Regions from separate parts of the Allocoprobacillus halotolerans genome, predicted to be linked through region 2. Evidence: a T-box and tRNA genes for the amino acid it is inferred to sense, from the RefSeq annotation. Region 2 holds a T-box; the other holds one or more tRNA genes.
The links. The T-box of region 2 lies ahead of serS (serine--tRNA ligase). A T-box ahead of a tRNA ligase gene usually reads a tRNA of that ligase, here a tRNA-Ser.
Positions count from the first base shown of each region.

Region 1 (11,191 bases), 1.2 Mb from region 2:
CTCTTTCCTTTAAGCGATTTGCTTCTCTCTATCATCTTTATGACTAGTAATTTCTTGTCTACTTTCTCTGCCAACAGTGTTATATGCCCTATATGCATCATCAATATCGTATTCAATACATTTATTGATTTCATTGTCCTTACTCTTATATTTTCAAAACCATACTGATTCTTTTTGAATCTGAATTTCTCCTCGATTCGCCACCTTGACATATATGCCCTCACTATCTTATGCACATCTCTTTTATTCCTGATCTCTCTATTCGTTAAAAGCATCATCGGTTTTTCTTCACTTAATCCATACACAATGACTAGATTTAATATCCTTCCCTTTTGTGATGGCAGTTCCACTCTCGTATGTGATACATAGACTTCACTGTCTTCCTTAGAAAAATACATGTTCATCTTAATCTTGCCTTTTCTTCTTTTGGCGATTTCTCCTACTTTCTTTGGCTTCCCTTTAAACAATAATGTTCTATTTTCTTTGAGTCTGATGATGAAATCATCTGCATTATGATTTTCATCTATGAAGTAATCATAAAATACATTGGCATCATATCCTCTGTCACATACAAATGTACATCTTTCAGGAATGAGAGATTTGACATATTTTATGCTCTTTATTGTTTCATCGTTCATTGACTTGAATCCTTCACTTTCAGTTGAATAGATATGGCTATACAAAGATATTGGATGATGTTGATCCTGTGTGAGGGCAGTTGCCTCACATACATGGTATCCAGGATAAATGTCATCCTTAAGTGAGGAAGCATCCCTGACCATACAAAGATCTTCAAATTTTCTTCCATATTTTTTGATGATTTCACTGTTATCAAGTAAAATGATCCTGTCTTCGCTAAGATGCTTGATAACCATATCATTATAATTGGATTTCATTTGGTTCATTGCTTCATCATCAAATTGAGCCAAATGATTGGATAATCTGTCAATTGTATAATTGAGCTTGATATTTTCATCAAGAGCTCTGGCAATATCGCTAAGTAGAACACTTTGACTTCTTGCAAGACCAAACATCATGTCCATGACAAACTTGGCAGCAGGTTTATCAAGACTGTCTGATAATTTATTAGAAAAATTGACAATTTCTCTTTTCGTTTCATATAGATCTGTGGTAAAATAACTCATGGAAAATCCCTCCTAAATTTTGTTTATTGAGATAAAATTATTATAACATTTTAGAGGCTGATTTTCCTTATAAATAAAGCAAAACAGGCAATTTGTGAATAACTTTTTACCTGTTTTTTATTTTTTTACCGAAACTCAAATTAAAGGCGATTCCTTGTCCATATCATAATTATTACTTCTTTACAAAAGAACAATTAGAAGAAGAATTAGAACAATTCAAGACTGGAACAGTGCGTGGAGAAGTTGTCAGCAAGACAGAAGAAGAATTATTTGAACTTTATAGTCATGAAGAACTTCAAGAAAAACCAGAACAATTAGCAATGCGTGGTGGAGCCAAATATTCTGATGCAGCATGTAATTTAATTGCATCTATTTACACAAATAAAGGAGATATTCAATATGTGGATGTCCGTAATAATGGAGCAATTGCTGATTTACCAATGGATAGTGCTGTTGAAGTGGCTTGCCGTATTACAGCTGATGGACCTCAACCAATTGCGACAGGTGATTTGAAATTACCTATCAGTGGTTATGTGCATATGATGAAAACTTTTGAACGTTTAGTCATTGAAGCAGCAGTCAGTGGAGATCGTAATTTGGCTGTGACAGCTTTAAATATGAACCCATTATGTCCAAGTGATGAAATCGCTAATGTTGTGATTGATGAATTATTGGAAGCACATAAAGATTATTTACCACAATTTTTCAATAAGTAGGAGTTGATTTTCAACTCCTATTTTTTAAAGTTTTTTCATTTTAGTATTGAAATCTTCAAAAAGGTATGCTATTATATCTAGGCAACTGATGGAGACATACTCAAGAGGCTGAAGAGGCGCCCCTGCTAAGGGTGTAGGTCGGGAAACTGGCGCGAGGGTTCAAATCCCTCTGTCTCCGCCATTGATATAAACCCTTGGCAGTTGAAAATATATTGGTCTGGTAGTTCAGTTGGTTAGAATGCCGCCCTGTCACGGCGGAGGTCGCGTTCGAGCCCCGTCCAGACCGCCAATATAAAAATGCGTTATCCTTAGGGATAACTTTTTTGTTTATAGAAAGAAAAAGTGGTTACCCACTTTTACTGATGTTCTTTTTGATATGCATACATAATCGCAATCACTGTTTTGGCATCAACAATCTCACCACTTAAAACTTTTTGATAAGCATCATCAATATCTAATTTCACAATATCAATAAATTCATCTTCATCCCCATCCAAGGCATCTTCAACTTCTTCAAAATCAATCGCTTCATAAAGATAAAGCCACTCACTTGTGTAACCTGGTGAAGGAAGAACTTTCATTACAAATTGCATGTCCTTGGCACGATTGTTTGTTTCTTCTTCTAATTCACGAAAGGCACAATCACGTGGATCTTCATCAGCTTCTAATTTTCCAGCCGGTACTTCTATTGTTTGAATACGATTAGGATAACGGAATTGTTTAACAAGAATGATTTGATGATTTTTAATGGCTAAAATACAGACACCACCATGATGATAGACAACTTCACGATAGGCATGTTGACCATCTTCAAGTTCAACTTCTTCCCTTGTTACTTGCATAATTTTACCATCATAAATGATAGTTCTTTGAATCTCTTTTTCCACAACTTTTCACCTCAACATTATTATAGCACAAAAGAAAAAAGAAAGTATGCGGGGAGCATACTTTCTTCTATCTCTATTATTTACACGTTAGGGTGATAATAGGGGGTATGTTTAAGTGAGAACCACTTAACAAATCTAATTATAACAGAGTTTTATAAGTTGTAAAGGCTTTCAAATAAAAATGTATATTTTTTTATGAAATTTTGATAGAATAAAAACGGTGATGAAATGAAAACTTTAATTATAGATGAAAATTATGAAAATCAGCGTATTGATAAATATCTCAAAAAATTATTGTGTCAAGCACCATCGCAATTGATTTATAAAATGCTAAGAAAAAAGGATGTCAAAGTCAATGGTGTGAGAGTAAAGGAAAATTATATTTTAAAAAAGGTGATAAAGTTGAATTGTTTTTATATGAAGATCGCTTTCAAGAACTGACAAAGCCACAAAGTATTTATGATTTAGCAATCACTTTTGATGTTTTATATGAAGACCAAAATATTTTGGTTGTCAATAAACCAGTAGGATTACTAGTTCATGAAGATATCAATGAAGATATGAATACTTTATCTAATCAGGTTTTAACTTATTTGTATCAAAAAGGAGAATATGATCCACAACAAACATTAGGATTTACACCAGGACCAGTTCATCGATTAGATCGAAATACAAGTGGAATTGTGATTTTTGGAAAAACAATGCGAGCTTTACAAGATTTAAATGAAATGATGAAGAAACGTCATTGTATTGACAAAACATATTTAACGATTTGTAAAGGTTATATGACTAGCGTTGAATTGATAGGATATATGAAAAAGGATAGTGATCGTTCGCTTGCAAGAATGGTATCCTCAAATACTGAGGGGCATTAAAAATGCATACGATTGTTGAAAATATTCAATCAAATCAAAAGTATTCTTTATTAAAAGTCAAAATTATTACGGGTCGTACACATCAAATTCGTTTACATTTGTCTAGTGTTGGACATCCTATCATTGGTGATAGTAAATATGGAGATTTTGAATTAAATCGTTATTTGAAAAAGACATATCATTTTCAAAATCAATTTTTACATGCGTATCAAATTCAATTTGTAAAACCTATTGGTTCATTAAAATATTTACAAGATGTTGTGATACAATCGCCATTACCTCAAAATCTAGAACGATTGAAAAAAATATTGTTTCAATAAAAGAATCTATGAAAACACTTTAATTTATTGTATAATAAATATAAATCAAGGGAAGGAGAACTAAGATGAAATATTATATTGGGATTGATTTAGGTGGAACAAACGTTCGTACTCTATTGGTCGATGAAAATGGACAATCTTATAGTGAAGTGAAAGATGCAACTGAAAGAGAAAATGGACCTGATTATGTTTGTTCAAAAATTATAAGGCAAATTGAAAGTCTTGATTACACTGTTTGTGGTGGTATTGAAAATGTTCAAGGTGTAGGTATTGGTGTACCTGGTCCAGTTGATACAGCCAATGGTGTCATGATTATGGCTACTAACTTACCTGGTTTTGAAAACTATCCAATTTGCGAAAAATTATCAACAAGATTTAATTTACCAGTTTTTATTGATAATGATGCTAATGTAGCTGGTTTAGCTGAAGCCTTGCTTGGAGCAGGAAAAGGAAAACCAACTTGTTATTATGTGACAATTTCAACAGGTATTGGTGGAGCATTTATCGTGGATGGAAAACTTGTATCTGGTGGTAGAGGACATGCTGGTGAAGTTGGAAATATTATCGTTAAAAATAATGGTTATAAATTTGGTGGTTTAAATCCTGGTGCTGCCGAAGGTGAAACAAGTGGTACAGCTATTACACGTAAAGGGAAAAACTTTTAGGTGATGATATGGTTAAACATGCTGGTGATGTGTTTAGATTAGCTGATGAAGGTAATATCAAAGCACAAGGTATTGTTGATGAATGTATCAGTGAACTTGCAACATTGTTCGCTAATATTGCACATACTGTTGATCCACACTGCTTTATTGTAGGTGGAGGTGTTATGAAATCAAAGAAATATTTCTTTGATAAATTAAACGAACAGTTTAACGCAAAAATCCATGTAGGAATGAGAGGACATATCCCATTACTTGAAACAGAATTAGAAGACTGTGGTGCTATTGGAGCTGCAATGCTTCCAATGTCAAGAATGCAATAATATGAAAGGAAACCATGTGTTTCCTTTTTCAATATCTTCTAAGAGCGTTTCGATCATTGAAAATATCGTGTCTCTAAACTTTTATAAGTTATTATTTTTTACTTTATATAACCATCAAAAAGTGATAGAATAGTAAAACAAAATAAGGAGGGAACAGCATGAAAGAAAGAGTTGTATTAGGTTTAAGTGGTGGTGTGGATAGTGCCGTTGCAGCATATGTATTAAAGCAACAAGGATATGAAGTCATTGGTGTTTTTATGCGTAACTGGGATTCATCTTTAAATAATGATATATTAGGAAATCCAACGAATGATGATGATATTTGTCCTCAAGAAAAGGATTATAATGATGCTAAAAAAGTTGCTCAGCATTTAGGAATTGAACTCAGACGTGTTGATTTTATTAAAGAATATTGGGACCATGTTTTTACATACTTTTTAGAAGAATATGCCAAAGGAAGAACACCTAATCCTGATATTTTATGTAATAAACATATTAAGTTTAAAGCTTTTTTAGATTATGCAAAATCAATAGATGCCGATTATATCGCAACAGGACATTATGCCCGTGTTAAACATCAACAAGGTGAAGATTCCATTATGCTTAGAGGTGTTGATAATAATAAAGACCAGACTTATTTCTTGTGTCAGTTAAATCAATCACAATTACGTTCTTCATTGTTTCCTATTGGACATATGACAAAACCTGAAGTCAGACAACTTGCCAAAGAATTAGAATTGCCAGTCGCTAATAAGAAAGATAGTACAGGTATCTGTTTTATTGGTGAAAGAGATTTTAGAGAATTTTTAAAGAATTATATTCCTGCAAAAGCTGGAAAAATGGTAGATATTGAAACAGGTCATGTCGTTGGTGAACATCAGGGTATTATGTATTATACAATTGGACAACGTAAGGGACTCGGTATTGGTGGACCAGGAGATGCCTGGTTTGTTGTGGGAAAACAATATGATGATAATATTTTATATGTTTGTCAAGGCAATCAAAATCAATGGTTAATGAGTGATGGAGCTTTAATTACTGATGTGAATTGGATTGGTAGTCAAAAACCTAATGGTGATTATCGTTGCACTGCAAAATTTAGATACCGTCAAAAAGATAATGATGTTTCAATTCGTTTCATTGATGATAAAACCATTTATGTGACTTTCCATCAACCTGTTAAAGCTGTCACACCAGGGCAGGCGGCAGTCTTCTATGACGGTGAGATTTGTCTGGGTGGAGGCACAATTGAAAAAGTTTATAAAGATAATAAGGAGATTACATATTTATAATGTTAGAGTATATAGGAATTATCAAACGTATTAAGTTTTATAGTGAAGAAACGAAATTTATTGTGTGTTTGATAGATAGTGAACAGGAAGATAAAGATATTTTAGCAACCGGATATATGAGTTATGTTAATCTTCAAGATAAATACCATTTTCAAGGGGAGTATATCATTCATCCTAAATATGGAAAACAATTTCAAATTCAATCTTACAAGATTGTTTTAGCGAATGAAGAAAGTGAAATCATTCGCTATTTATCTAGTCCATTATTTAAAGGTATTGGTGAAAAACAAGCAACTGCGATTGTTGATGTTTTAGGAACAGAAGCTTTAAATAAGATTAAAGAAGATAAACATGTTTTAGATCAGGTTCCTGGAATGAATGAAAAGAAACGTGAAACGATTGTAGAAGTGTTGAGTTCACAAGATTTTGATCAGGAAGTATTGATGTTTTTTATGGGGCATGGTATCAGTACTCGACATTTGGCTTTGATACAAGCTGTTTATCAAGACAAGACATTAGAGGTTTTACAAAATAATCCTTATCAGTTAATTGATGATATTGATGGAATTGGTTTTAAAACAGCCGATGATTTGGCTTTAAAAATAGGTGTTGATACTTATGATCATCATCGTATTCAGGCTGCTATTGTCTATGCTTTAAAAGAAGCGTGTTTTCAAGATGGTAGCACTTATCATAGTTATGAAACGATGACAAAAAGATTCCATCGTTATATTCCTCAAATTGATGATGAAAGTTTTGAAACGGCCCTGCAAGATGTCCTCGAACAAGAAAAGATTATCTTAGAAGAAGATCGTTATTATCCTTATGATTTATATCAAAGTGAAATCAATATTGCCAAAAATTTTAAAAGATGGTTACATACACCACTTTATGAATATGAAGACGAAGAAATTGAAAGTATTTTAGAAGATTTAGAAAAACAATTATCTATTCGTTATGATGATTTTCAAAAAGAAGCTATTACGCTCTTTTTAAAACAATCAGCCATGATTATTACGGGTGGACCTGGAACGGGAAAAACAACAATTGTGAATGCGATGATTAAGTTGTATCAACGTTTAAATCCTGATCAGACTTTGGCAGTTGTTGCTCCAACGGGAAGAGCTGCCAAACGATTGACTGAAGTCACAGGTATTGAAGCATGTACTATTCATCGTTTATTAAAATGGGATTTACATACGAATACTTTTGCAGTCAATGAAAATAATCCATTAGATGTTGATTTATTAATTATTGATGAGTTTTCGATGGTTGATTCACTCTTGTTTTCCCATCTTTTATCAGCCAGTCATAAAGTGAGTCAGATTTTATTAATTGGTGATGATCAGCAGTTACCATCCGTTGCGCCAGGACATGTCTTAAATGATTTGATTAAAAGTGAATGTGTACCAACTATTGCCTTGCATCATATTTATCGTCAATCTAAAGAAAGTGGAATTGTTCAATTGGCACATAGTATTCGCAATGATCAATATGATGAAAATTTATTTTTTCAATATTCTGATATTCATTTTCAAGCTTGCTTATCTTATGATGTTGTAAAATATGTCCGTCTACTTGTTTCTAAAGCATTGGAAGATGGTTATGATGTACAAGATATTCAAGTTCTAGCACCAATGTATAACGGTGTCGCTGGTATTGATGCTTTAAATGACTGTTTGCAAGAATTATTTAATCCTCAAGATGGATTTAAAAACGAATTACGTGTGGGAAAACGTTTGTTTCGAGAAGGCGATAAAGTTTTACAATTAAAAAATCGTGTTGAAGATAATGTCTTTAATGGTGATATTGGCACGTTGGTTGAAGTGTGCTATAAGGATAATTTTGAATATTTATCAGATATGATGATTGTGGATTTTGATGGGACAATTGTTGAATATACACCACAAGAATTTTATACTTTAACACATGCTTATTGCATGAGTGTTCATAAATCACAAGGTAATGAATTCAAGATTGTTATTATGCCTATTTTAAAAGACTATTCGATTATGTTAAAAAAGAATTTAATTTATACAGGATTAACACGTGCCAAACAATCATTATGGTTTTTAGGTAATCCTCAAGCATTCCAATATGGTGTCACACGTGTACTAGATGAAAGAAGAAAAACAACATTGATTGAAAGAATGAAACAAACTCCAGAAATTTCTTTGTATGATTTTGTATAGTTGGGACATACTAAGAATGTACTTTTAAAGGAGTGAATAATCATGTCAAAATTAGCTGTTGCTTTTTTCTCGGCGGGAATTGTTGCTGCGGCAATGATTATGATGAGTGATATGCCATGTGCTGATAACATTGAACATACTGTTCATAAAGCCAAAAAAGCGATCAAAGAACAACTTTAAGGAGTACAAAGGACTGATTAACAGTCCTTTTCTTATCGAGGAGGTTCTATGAAAAAAGAAAATATTGCTAAATCAGTGATTCTTTTTAGTTTATGTGCTATTTTACTATATTATGTATACACATTATTTCGTATAGGTACATTGATTCAGTATGTTTTACGATTGATTTTTCCAGTTGCCATTGCTTTGTTTTTTCATTTTTTAATAGATCCTATGATTGACTATTTTACAAGTGATCGCTTATCTAGAAAAATCGTTGTGACACATCTTTATTTATCTTTTTCTTTAATTTTTATATTAAGCTGTTATTTTTTGATTCCTTATTTATTAGATCGATGCATGCTTTTTTATCATCGTATTTGTGATAGTCAAATTATGATTAATCCTATTTTTTCTACTTTTATTCATTTTTTAGAAGAATATCAGATTATTGATTATTTTATTGATATTTTTAATGGTTGGACACAAACTGTTATTTATTGGGTTGGTAATATATTTATTGCTTTAGGGATTTCATTTTATTTATCCTATGATAATTTGCATTTAATAGAAAAAGCAATTATTTATTTACCATTTCAAAAACAAGGAATATGTATGCAAACATTAAAAAAACTTAAACTCACAACCTATCAATTTATGAAATCAATGATTTTAGATTTTCTTTTTTCTTTATGATGTGCTTGATTCCATTTTTCTTTATTCATCAAAACTTTGCTATATGGATTGCTTTGTTTTTATCATTAACCAATCTTATTCCATATGTCGGTCCTTATATAGGAGGTATTCCAGTTGTGATTTATGAGTTTTTTATGAATCAACAGTTGGGTTATGCCTCTTTGATTGTGATTATGGTATTACAGTATTTAGAATCTTCTTATTTACAACCTTATTTGTTTTCTAAAGGGATTCATTTACATCCTATTTATTTAATTATTGCTTTGACTTTCTTTGGTGATTTATTTGGTATTATTGGTATGATTTTTTCACCATTATTATTATCCTATGTTATTTTTCTTGTAGAATTATTGAGGAATTTACGTATTGGAGATGATATTAAAAGAATAATGCATTATGAAAATGATTAAAAGGATATAAATTTTTTCTTTATTATCATATAAGATAATAAAGGAGTGTGAAATCATGACAATGACGCATTATTTAGGCTTGTTAGGAGGTCTGGCTTTATTTCTTTTTGGTATGGATATGTTATCAAAGGGATTAACGACAGGACTAGGGGAAAGAATGGAAATATTATTACTGAAATTAACAAATCATCGTATCAAGGCGATTGGCATAGGTTTGCTTTTAACCGCTTTGATTCAAAGTTCTTCAGCAATGAGTGTCATTTTGATTGGCTTTTTAAATGCTCGAATCATGTCTTTTAAAAGAAGCGGCATGGGTGATGATGGGAGCAAATATTGGAACAACTATCACAGGACAAATGATTGCTTTGGACATCGGTGTATTTGCGCCATTACTCGCCTTTATAGGTGTTTTGTTTTATTTATTAGGCAAAGGAATAAAATATTTAATCGGACAGGTCATGATGGCAATAGGTCTTTTGTTTATGGGATTAGAAATGATGTCACAGTCCATGATTCCTTTACAACATTCAGCTTTTGTAGTAGATCTTTTTATCAGTATTCAAAATCCATTATTATGTGTTGGGGTAGGAATGTTGTTGACAGCTATCATTCAAAGTTCATCTGCATCCATTGGTATTTTACAGATTTTAGCAAGACAAAACTTAGTATCTTTTCAACAGTCTGTTTATCTTTTATTAGGTTTTGATTTAGGAACATGTATAACAGGATTTTTAGCTTCTTTACCAGGTTGTCGTAATGGCAAACGTCTGGCTTTATTTCATTTTTTGCTTAATTTGATTGGCGCTATTAGTTTTTTAATATTGTGTCAAATGATTCCTATTATATCTTGGATTCAAAATCTTTCACCACTTGCTCCTGAACATCAAATTGCCAATATGCATACTTTCTATAATATTCTCACAACAATGCTTGTTTTATTATGTGAACCTTATCTAATGAAAATGATTCAATGGATTTATCCTCAAAACTATAAAAATCATAGAAAGTAGGGAATATTGTGCGAAAAGTTATTTTATATATTGCGATGAGTTTAGATGATTATATCGCTGATCAATATGGTCGTATTGACTGGTTACATGGTGAAAATGATTTACAACAAACAGAAAGCTATTATCATTTGTTGAAACATGTGGATAGTGTCATTATGAGTGAAAAAGCGTTTCATACTATTGAAAAGAAGATAGATCAATAATGGTTTCATGAAGGCTTAAAGATTTATGTTTTATCTTCTTTGACTCATTTATCATTAGAACATGTTGTTTTGACTTCTGAATATATCTGGACATTGGTCCATAGACTGAAACAGGAAAAAGGTAAAGATATATGGATTTGTAGTGGACAGCATTTTATTACACCTTTAATTCAAGCCAATATGATTGATGAGTATCATATTTCTATGATACCAACTCTTATCGGAAAGGGAATCCGTCTATTTGAAGATTTTGATCAAGAAAAAGATTATCATTGATAAAAACTTATGTTTATAATGGTAT
Region 1 covers NZ_CP101620.1:2,875,547-2,886,737, reverse strand. Annotated here, with positions in the region: gene NMU03_RS17160 (transposase) at 1-1,145, opposite strand, end outside; gene NMU03_RS17155 (family 4 glycosyl hydrolase) at 1,244-1,861, shown strand; tRNA gene NMU03_RS17150 (tRNA-Ser) at 1,952-2,042, shown strand; tRNA gene NMU03_RS17145 (tRNA-Asp) at 2,076-2,150, shown strand; gene NMU03_RS17140 (NUDIX hydrolase) at 2,218-2,748, opposite strand; gene NMU03_RS17135 (S4 domain-containing protein) at 2,977-3,189, shown strand; gene NMU03_RS17130 (pseudouridine synthase) at 3,156-3,623, shown strand; gene NMU03_RS17125 (pseudouridine synthase) at 3,626-3,943, shown strand; partial or broken gene NMU03_RS17120 (ROK family protein) at 4,009-4,928, shown strand; gene mnmA (tRNA 2-thiouridine(34) synthase MnmA) at 5,087-6,220, shown strand; gene recD2 (SF1B family DNA helicase RecD2) at 6,220-8,412, shown strand; gene NMU03_RS17105 (hypothetical protein) at 8,455-8,592, shown strand; gene NMU03_RS17100 (AI-2E family transporter) at 8,641-9,267, shown strand; gene NMU03_RS17095 (AI-2E family transporter) at 9,264-9,677, shown strand; partial or broken gene NMU03_RS17920 (Na/Pi cotransporter family protein) at 9,733-9,924, shown strand; gene NMU03_RS17090 (Na/Pi cotransporter family protein) at 9,998-10,687, shown strand; gene NMU03_RS17085 (dihydrofolate reductase family protein) at 10,696-10,890, shown strand; gene NMU03_RS17080 (dihydrofolate reductase family protein) at 10,930-11,166, shown strand.
Region 1: it encodes a tRNA-Ser, which carries the amino acid that the T-box ahead of serS (serine--tRNA ligase) is inferred to sense. The anticodon was not compared.

Region 2 (11,191 bases):
AATTGGCTTTATATTTATAGAAATTGTGGATTTGATGAACTGATGCCTAAAGATCGTCTGGATGCCGGAAGAGTCAGGAAGCTGGACAATCGCCATAAAGATTTTATTAGCGATATGATCAAGGAATTCCCTAAAGTGACAGGCGTCATGATCTATGAAAGAATGATTGAAAAGGGGCTCCTCAACGTAGGTGATGTATCGGTAGATACTGTTCAGAGGTACATTAAAAATTCAGGATTGCGTCATGGGTCAAAACCTGTCACAAAAGAAAGACGTACATGGGAATTTGCTCATTCATGTGATGGATATGAAGCGGATACCTGTCATACCTTTTATATTTTTGATGAAGCCGGTGAGTACAGAAAAACTTATCTGATTGCCATCATCGATAATCATTCAAGAATGATAGTTGGTGCTGAATTCTTTTTTAATGATAATGCCGTTAATTTTCAGAAGGTATGGCATGATGCAGTACTAAGATATGGGAGAAGTAAGATGATCATCCTTGACAATGGATCAAGCTACAAAAATAAAAGCACCAAGGAGATAGAAGCAAGGCTGGGCACAAAAATCATCTACAATCCACCTTATTCACCGGAAGGAAAGGCCGTTATTGAAAGGTTCTTTTCTACCATCAAGATGAGATGGATGAATGGGGATCATGGAAGCCATTATCATTCATTGACCGAGCTCAATATGAGATTAAAAAGTTGGATTAACGAATATAACCGTACCCCTCATTCTTCACTGAAGGATGACATTCACGACAATCACACTCCATTGGAAAGATACATGTACGATATGAAGGACGTGGAGGTATGTCAGCTATCCAATAAATCATCCGTTGAATACAGAGCCTGGCTTGACGATGTGTTCATGCATGAAACGACACGTAAGGTAAATGGAGATTCAACCGTATTGATTGAAAATGTTTTATTTGATGTTCCGTCCATTTATATCGGGATGAGGGTAATCATTCGATATGATCCAAGAACTTTTGAAAATACCTATCTGTATGATATATCCGAAAAAAGAAAGTTCCAATCAGTAGGACAGATAAGGTTGAAAACGGAAGGACAAGAAGAGAGGAGATTATTTATTAATGGAAATGACAACGTATTACGGAATGGACAGAAATCCATTTACTAAAGATACAATGATTAAAACATTATATGAATCTAATGATTTTAAACAGATGACGAACCGATTGGAATTTATCATCAAATCAAGAGGAATCGGTGTATTTTTAAGCAATCCTGGGATGGGAAAGACCACATGTCTGAGAAAAACATTGGAATCTCTCAACCCCAATCGATATGTAGTAATCTATATCTGTATGACAACGATTACAGCCATAGATTTTTACAGAATGCTTAATGATGCACTGGGGCTTGAAGAGATGACAAAAAAGTCGAAGATGTTTCAAGCTATCCAGGATGAACTGAGAAGATTGACAGTAGAAAACAAAATGGAAGTCATTATAGCGATAGATGAAGCACAATTTCTCAGAAAAGAAGTGCTTAGAGAATTCATCATGCTTATGAATTTTGATTATGATTCAAAAGATTACTGTACACTGATATTCGTAGGGCAGAATGAATTTATAAGAACACTGCGACTTAAAGTCCTGGAACCATTTAGACAACGTATCAATATGAATTATACGTTTACAGGATTCAATGAAGAAGAAGTAAAAAATTATGTGGAATCACGTTTGGAATCGGTCGGTTGCCGAACAGACCTGTTTACAAAAGAAAGCTATCATACACTTTATACACTGATGAATACCTCCGTCAGGATACTCAATCAGATCATCAGTAAGAGCCTGATATTAGGAATGCATTATAAAAAGGATATCATTGATAGCGAACTGATCATGGAAGCAGGCAAGGAATTAATGATAGGATAGGAAAGATGGATTATATATATAAAGATAGAGAAAATAAAAAACAGGTTGGGGAGATCGACTGCATAGAAATCAGACCATATTATACATTTAACATAAAAACAGAAAAAAGTATATATAGGTGTCAGATGCACGTAATAGCGGGGGAATGGGAATTGTTTATACATTACTACGATAAAATCATAAGAAAAAACCAGGATAGATTTATACCACTGGCATATCCAACAGATATCATGTGGAATACGGAATCTGTGTATGATAATATAGATGATGAATTAGAAAGCAGAAGGATTGCATACGCGATAAAAAGTATATTTGAACAATATAACTATGAGGATGTATCGATATGATATATCCTTTTTTCATTGATCACTTACTATCCATCAGCAGGTAGCAAATAATCTGCGGTTAAAAATAAAAGGACGTGATAAATCAGTATAAATTAATCTGCAGTTAACATTATCGCAGAATTTGTGGTTTAACAATTGATTTCATTGTCCTTACTCTTATATTTTCAAAACCATACTGATTCTTTTTGAATCTGAATTTCTCCTCGATTCGCCACCTTGACATATATGCCCTCACTATCTTATGCACATCTCTTTTATTCCTGATCTCTCTATTCGTTAAAAGCATCATCGGTTTTTCTTCACTTAATCCATACACAATGACTAGATTTAATATCCTTCCCTTTTGTGATGGCAGTTCCACTCTCGTATGTGATACATAGACTTCACTATCTTCCTTAGAAAAATACATGTTCATCTTAATCTTCCCTTTTCTTCTTTTGGCGATTTCTCCTACTTTCTTTGGCTTCCCTTTAAACAATAACGTTCTATTTTCTTTGAGTCTGATGATGAAATCATCTGCATTATGATTTTCATCTATGAAGTAATCATAAAATACATTGGCATCATATCCTCTGTCACATACAAATGTACATCTTTCAGGAATGAGAGATTTGACATATTTTATGCTCTTTATTGTTTCATCGTTCATTGACCTGAATCCTTCACTTTCAGTTGAATAGATATGGCTATACAAAGATATTGGATGATGTTGATCCTGTGTGAGGGCAGTTGCCTCACATACATGGTATCCAGGATAAATGTCATCCTTAAGTGAGGAAGCATCCCTGACCATACAAAGATCTTCAAATTTTCTTCCATATTTTTTGATGATTTCACTGTTATCAAGTAAAATGATCCTGTCTTCGCTAAGATGCTTGATAACCATATCATTATAATTGGATTTCATTTGGTTCATTGCTTCATCATCAAATTGAGCCAAATGATTGGATAATCTGTCAATTGTATAATTGAGCTTGATATTTTCATCAAGAGCTCTGGCAATATCGCTAAGTAGAACACTTTGACTTCTTGCAAGACCAAACATCATGTCCATGACAAACTTGGCAGCAGGTTTATCAAGACTGTCTGATAATTTATTAGAAAAATTGACAATTTCTCTTTTCGTTTCATATAGATCTGTGGTAAAATAACTCATGGAAAATCCCTCCTAAATTTTGTTTATTGATCTAAAATTATTATAACATTTAAGAGGCTGATTTTCCTTATAAATAAAGCAAAACAGGCAATTTGTGAATAACTTTTTACCTGTTTTTTATTTTTTTACCGAAACTCAAAGTATATGAGTGTGAATTTGTTTAAAGCAAATATTGTTTATCCTATAATAGAGAAAAAGATGGTGATAAAATGTCTTGTATCATTAGAAAATGGAAAAGAGAAGATGCCAAGGAATTGTGCTATTGTATTAATGATTTAAGAGTTTTAAATAATATGACAGATCGTATTCCTTATCCTTATCATATTGAAGATGCGTATGTTTATATTGATGATGTTCTTGCAAGTGATGAAACAAAACTATTTGCTTTTGCGATTGAATATAAAGGGCATATTACAGGGAGTATTGCAGTCATACGTCAAGATGATATTAATCGAAGAAGTAGAAAAATTGGTTATTATTTAGGACATGATTATTGGGGGCAAGGCATTATGTCAGAAGCTGTCAAACAAATCTTTCAATATGTCTTTAAACATAGTGATATAGAAAGAATTTTTGCAGCTCCATTTGATTACAATCCCGCTTCATGTCGTGTATTAGAAAAGTGTGGATTTGAAAAAGAAGGTATATTAAGAAAAAATGGCTTTAAAAATGGCGAATTTCATGACATGATAATGTATTCTTTGATTAAATAATTATTGAAATTATAAAGTGTTATGCTATAATCAATATATCAAATCGTTGCATTGGATAAGTAAATGTGAAATCATTGTAGAGAACTGATGGTTGGTGAAAATCAGGATGAGGAAACATTGAAATCTACCAATAAGAGGAGCTAATCACTCCCGGATGATCCGTTATCTCATGAAAGTTATCATTTTGATAAGAAATAGGGTGGCACCACGATTGATTCGTCCCTTGTAAATGGTGTTTTTATTTTAAGGAAAAGGAGAAAATGAAAGATGATTGATATAGCCAAATTAAGAGAAAATCCTGAAGCAGTTAAAGAAAATATGCGTAAAAAATTCCAACATGAAAAATTACATTTAGTTGACGAAGCTTATCAGTTGGATAAAGAATATCGTGAATCATTAACAAAAGCAAGTGAATTAAGAGCAATGCGTAATAAGTTATCTAAAGAAATTGGACAATTTATGCGTGAAGGAAAGAAAGATTTAGCTGAAGAAAATAAAAGAAAAGTAGGAGAAATGGCTCAGACTTTAAAAGAATTGGAAGAAAAAGAAGCTCAGTTAGGTCCTCAATTAAAAGAGGTAATGATGAAAATACCTAACTTTATTGATGATAGTGTACCTATTGGTAAAGATGATAGTGAAAACGTAGAAATTCAAAAATATGGGGAACCAATTGTTCCTGATTATGAAATTCCATATCATGCTGATATTATTACAAAATTAAATGGTTTAGATAAAGAGGCAAGTGGAAGAACAAGTGGAAATGGTTTTTATTATTTAATGGGAGATATTGCTAGACTTTCTTCAGCTATGTTATCTTATGCTAGAGATTTTATGATTGATAAAGGATTTATTTATTGTATTCCTCCATTTATGATTAGAAGTGATGTTGTGACAGGTGTGATGTCATTTGAAGAAATGGATGCGATGATGTATAAAATTGAAGGTGAAGATTTATATTTAATTGGAACAAGTGAACATAGTATGATTGGTAAATTTAAAGATCAAATTGTCAAGGAAGACGAATTACCAATTACTTTAACTTCTTATTCACCATGTTTTAGAAAAGAAGTTGGAGCACATGGTATCGAAGAACGTGGTATTTATCGTGTACATCAATTTGAAAAACAAGAAATGGTTGTATTATGTAAACCAGAAGATGCAATGGAATGGTATGACAAAATGTGGTCTTATACAGTTGAACTTTTTAGAAGTTTAGATATTCCTGTAAGAACATTAGAATGTTGTAGTGGTGATTTAGCTGATTTAAAAGTCAAATCATGTGATGTTGAAGCATGGTCACCAAGACAAAAGAAATACTTTGAAGTTGGTTCTTGTTCTACATTAGGAGATGCACAGGCAAGACGTTTAGGTATTCGTACAAAAGGTGAACAGGGAACATATTATGTTGCGACATTAAATAATACTGTTTTAGCAAGTACAAGAGCTTTAATTGCTTTTATTGAAAACAACTATAATGAAGATGGAACAATTTCTATTCCTGAAGTTTTAAGACCTTATATGGGTGGTAAAGACAAAATTGGATAATGAATTATAAAAAGAGTGAAAATAACGAAAACTTATTTTCACTCTTTTTTGTATGCCGGGCATGGCATATATCTAGGTGGTGAAAGTCCACTGTGGGGGCGATGTCGCAACTGCCAACCACTAGCCAATATCAAGGGTGTCTATCGTGAGATGGAATCTGAAAGAAGATGGAGGCAAAGTCCTGGTCCGAGGAACACGAATCACATCAGGCATATAATAGGGACGAGTGTGCAAAACAACACGAAGTCATAAGAGGTTGCGAATAGGACTATTATATGTAAATGTGGCGGATATATGGGAGGAAAGAGATATGACCTTATCCCGGGAGGTCTCACTAGCGATACAGCAGTAACAACGAATAGTGAGAAGTCAGCAGAAGTCGTAGTAGTAAGGAAGTGACTGTAATGGTCATGGAGCGAAGGACTGAATAAATCTATCAGTTATTGAATTTTGAATTGATTTCATTATACGAAACCGTGGAGATAGACGAGTACACTAGAAGACCCGAAAGAAGAATGTAGGGAAGGTGAGTATAATGGATAGCGAAAGAAATGGAGGTAACGAAAATATGAAAACTGATAACACATTGCTTGAGGAAATGCTTAGTGATACTAATCTAGAACTAGCATTTACACAAGTCAAACGAAACAAAGGTGCAAGTGGAGTAGATGGAATGGAAGTAGCTGAACTTAAAGACTATTTAGATAAACATCTAGAAGAAATTAAGGACAGTATACGAAACAAGACATATAAGCCACAACCTGTGAGAAGAGTAGAAATACCCAAACCCGATGGCGGAATACGAAATCTAGGAGTGCCAACAGTACTTGATAGATTTGTCCAACAAGCCATAGCCCAAGTGTTAATACCTATCTATGAACCAATATTCAGTGACAATAGTTTTGGATTTAGACCAAATAGATGTTGCGAAATGGCAATCATCAAAGCATTGGAATATATGAATGAAGGCTATCAGTGGATAGTAGATATAGACCTAGAAAAGTTCTTTGATACAGTTAATCATGATAAACTTATTTCACTTGTCATGAAAGATGTAAAGAGTGGAGAAATAGTATCTCTAATTAGGAAATTTCTAGTAAGCGGGATTATGATTGATAATGAATATAAAGAGTCAGTCGTAGGAACACCACAAGGTGGAAATCTAAGTCCGCTACTCAGTAACATAGTTCTCAATGAACTAGATAAGGAAATGGAAGCACGAGGACTAAGATTCACACGATATGCAGATGATTGTATTATATTAGTGGGTAGCAGTAAAGCCGCCGATAGAGTAATGGAAAACATTAGTAAATTCATAGAAAAGAAACTAGGACTTAAAGTAAATATGACTAAAAGTAAAGTTTCCAAACCTAATGATATTAAATATCTAGGATTTGGATTCTATTATGACTCTTTTTCATCTATGTGGAAAGCAAAACCACATGAGAAATCTATCGCAACACTGCAAACAAAACTAAGGAGACTAACAAATAGAAGTTGGTCAGTATCGTGGGAATATAGAATACTTAAGATAAGACAACTTGTAAATGGGTGGATTAACTATTACCGTATTGGAAATTTTATAAAAGTCTGTAGAAAACTAGATGCACAAATAAGATTTAGGATACGTATGTACTTATGGAAGAAATGGAAAACCATAGGAAATAGAGAAAAGCAACTAAGAAAGTTAGGGGCATTACCATGGCAAGCTAAAACTTGGGCAAACAGTCGAAAATCATATGCAAGATGTGCAAGTACATTTCTTCGAACAAGAATAACTAATGATTTATTATATAGAAAAGGACTACCATCAATGGTAGCCCAATATCAGTTAAAACATATTTCAGTATAGATTTAAACCGCCGTATGCCGAACGGCACGTACGGTGGTGTGAGAGGTCGAAAATAAATATAAAATTATTTATTTTCTCCTACTCGATTCGTATAAGTTATATTTTATAGAATGTTTCGTACACAGAAATTTCATATTTTTTCCACTTTATATTCACAGTGATTTGTTAGAATCTTGTCGAAAGAGGAGGGTGTGTATGAAAAATGTCCTTGAATTTTTAGAACAATCATCACAAAAGTATTTTACAAAAATTGCTTTTACAGATGAAAACAATGAGATAAGTTATGGACAATGTGTTGAAGATGCACAAAGAATAGGAACATATTTATTATCTTTACAAGTACGCAGACAACCCATTGCAGTAATGATGGATAAAAATGTTGAAAGTTTAATAGCTTTTTTAGGTGTTATTTATAGTGGCAACTTTTATGTTGTTATAGATGCTTTGATGCCAAGTGATCGTATCCAGGCTATTTTTGAAACTTTAAAGCCAGTAGCTTTTTTGTGTCAAAGACAATATGAAGAAAAAGCAAGAACTTTACATCAACAAGTCTTTATTTATGAAGATATGATTCAAACAGGGATTGATATAGAAAAATTAAAAACGATAAGAAAACAAATGATTGATACGGATCCTTTATATGCTTTATTTACATCTGGGTCAACAGGAGTTCCAAAAGGAGCCGTTGTTTCTCATCGTAATGTTATAAATTATGCATCGTGGTTTCAAGAAACATTTAATATTCAAGCAGATACACAGTTTGGAAGTCAAACACCATTTTATTTTAGTATGTCAGTATCTGATGTCTTTAGTACTATTATTGCTGGAGCGACTTTACATATCTTACCTAAAAAATTGTTTTCTTTTCCTATCAAATTAATTGAATATATGAATGAAAAACAAGTGAATACGATTTATTGGGTACCTTCGGCTTTAGGTATTATTGCGAATATGAAAGTTTTAGATTATGTTGAATTGCACCATCTTCAAAAGGTTTTATTTGCTGGTGAAGTGATGCCAACAAAACATTTAAATTATTGGAGAAAACATATACCAAATGCTTTGTATGCAAATTTATTTGGACCAACTGAAACAACAGATATTTGTACATATTACATTGTAGATCGAGAGTTTCAAGACGATGAAGTTTTACCAATAGGTAAAGCTTGTCAAAACTGTGATGTCTTCTTATTAGATGAAAATAATCAGGAAGTTACTGATCATAGAGAAGGTGAACTTTGTGTTAGAGGATCATTTTTAGCTTTAGGTTATTACAATAATCCAAGCAAAACACAAGAAGTCTTTGTTCAAAATCCATTAAATAAGTCTTATCCTGAAATGATTTATCGTACAGGAGATTTGGTGAAATATAATGAACGTAATGAACTAATCTATATTACACGTAAAGATTTCCAAATCAAACATATGGGTTATCGTATTGAATTAGGTGAGATTGAAGCAGCTGTCTATGCTTTATCAAATATTCAAAGTTGTGCAGTGATTTATGATGAAAAAGATGACAAGATTGTTTTGATTTATACTGGGAAAATAACTGATATAGCAATAATGGAAGGTATATCGCATAAAATACCACATTATATGTTTCCTAATAAAATCATTAAGTTAAAGGCTATGCCTTTAAATCAAAATGGAAAAATAGATAGAAAATGGTTAAAAAATCATTATTATGAGGAGGAAAAGTAAATGGATGAATTATTAAATATATTAAAAGATTTAAAACCTGGAGTTGATTTTGAAAATGAAAAGAATTTAATTGATGATAGAATATTAGATTCTTTAGATGTAATGAATTTAATAGTGGAATTAAATGATGAATTTGATATTGAAATTACACCATTAGATATATTACCTGAAAACTTTCAATCTGTAGAAACAATTTACCAACTCATTACACGTTTACAGGAAGATAATTAATGGCATATACATCATATATTTATTTACTACTCTTTTTAGGAAGCACATTTTTACTTTATACTGTGTTTCCTAAAAAGTATAAATGGTTAGTTTTATTATCAGCAAGTTATCTTTATTATATTCTTGCTAGTCGTGTATGGATGATTGTATTCATATTATTAACGACTGTTTCTATTTATATTGGTGCTTTGAGGTTGGATAGAATCAATGATTTATTTATAACAATGAAAAAATCTTTAGATCGACAACAAAGAAAAGAATTGAAAGAAAGAATAGTATGTCAAAAGAAAATTGTTGTTGTATTAATGCTTATCATTAATCTAGGATTACTGATATTTTTAAAATATTCAAACTTCTTAATAGATATCTTAAATATCAGTATTCTAGAACATTTTCAAATATCTATTCCACTTGTTAAATTATTTTTACCATTAGGTATTTCTTTTTATACATTACAGGCAATTAGCTATATTGTTGATGTATATCGAGGTAAATATCATAGTGATGAATGTTTTACAAGAGTGGCTTTATATTTAGCGTTTTTTCCAACAATTGTAGAAGGTCCTATTACAAGATATAACGAAGTGGCATATCAGTTGTATGAAGGACATGATTTTAATTATGAGAATCTTACTTTTGGAGCACAATTGATTTTATGGGGTATGTTTAAAAAGATTGTGATTGCTGATAGAGCCAATATGTTAGTGAATTATGTTTTTGATGATTATACAAAGTTTTCAGGTTTAAGTGTGATTATTGCGATTATCTTTTATACGATTCAATTATATACAGAGTTTTCTGGATGCATGGATATTGTCAGAGGAAGCGCTCAATTATTTAGTATTCAGTTACCAGATAATTTTAGGCAACCTTTTTTTGCAAAAAGTATTAATGAGTTTTGGCAAAGATGGCATATTACTTTAGGTTCATGGTTAAGAGATTATGTATTTTATAGTGTATCTTTATCAGCTCCATTTAAAAAGTGGAGTCAGTTAGTTAAAAAATATGGAAATGATTATATCAATAAACTATTACCAGCTTCAACAGCATTGTTTTTTGTTTGGCTATGTAATGGTTTGTGGCATGGGGCAAGCATGAAATACGTCATGTATGGAATGTATTATTATATTTTGATGATGTTAGGAATGTATTTGGAACCTGTTTTTATGAAAATAAAAAGTTTCTTCCATCTTTCCAATAATCAATTTATCTTTCATTTATTTCAAATCATGAGAACCATTTTGATTGTTCATATTGGTATGCTTATTTTTAGAGCTGATAGTTTATCAAGTGCCTGGCATATGTTGATTTCATGTTTCCAAGGTTCAATGGAGATTGGATATATGGGCTTAGCTATTAAAGATATATTGATTGTGATAATTGGGGTATTGATTGTTTTTGTTGTGAGTCTTGGTAAAGAAAAGAATATTCATATTAGAGAGCGTATTGCTAAAATGCATATTATACCACGTTGGACATTTTATTTAACTGCTTTTATGATTGTTGTGATATTTGGTGCTTATGGACGAGGATATGATATTGTAAGCTTCATTTATGCACAGTTTTAGGAGGAATGATGATGAATAAACAAAATATGAAGAATATTTTAAAAATAGTTGTTTTTTTAAGTCTTGTAATCACTTTATTACATCTTTCCTCACAAATTTTTGTACCTAAACAAAATAGTAAAGAAGCAGGTATCAAATATGAAAATGCGAGAGGATTCTATGGTGA
Region 2 covers NZ_CP101620.1:1,123,277-1,134,467, forward strand. Annotated here, with positions in the region: gene NMU03_RS06645 (TnsB C-terminal domain-containing protein) at 1-1,149, shown strand, start outside; gene NMU03_RS06650 (ExeA family protein) at 1,103-1,909, shown strand; gene NMU03_RS06655 (DUF6618 family protein) at 1,915-2,256, shown strand; gene NMU03_RS06660 (transposase) at 2,366-3,412, opposite strand; gene NMU03_RS06665 (GNAT family N-acetyltransferase) at 3,622-4,125, shown strand; T-box leader at 4,163-4,352, shown strand; gene serS (serine--tRNA ligase) at 4,393-5,670, shown strand; gene ltrA (group II intron reverse transcriptase/maturase) at 6,206-7,522, shown strand; gene NMU03_RS06680 (amino acid adenylation domain-containing protein) at 7,718-9,226, shown strand; gene NMU03_RS06685 (acyl carrier protein) at 9,227-9,457, shown strand; gene NMU03_RS06690 (MBOAT family O-acyltransferase) at 9,457-11,025, shown strand; gene NMU03_RS06695 (SGNH/GDSL hydrolase family protein) at 11,037-11,191, shown strand, end outside.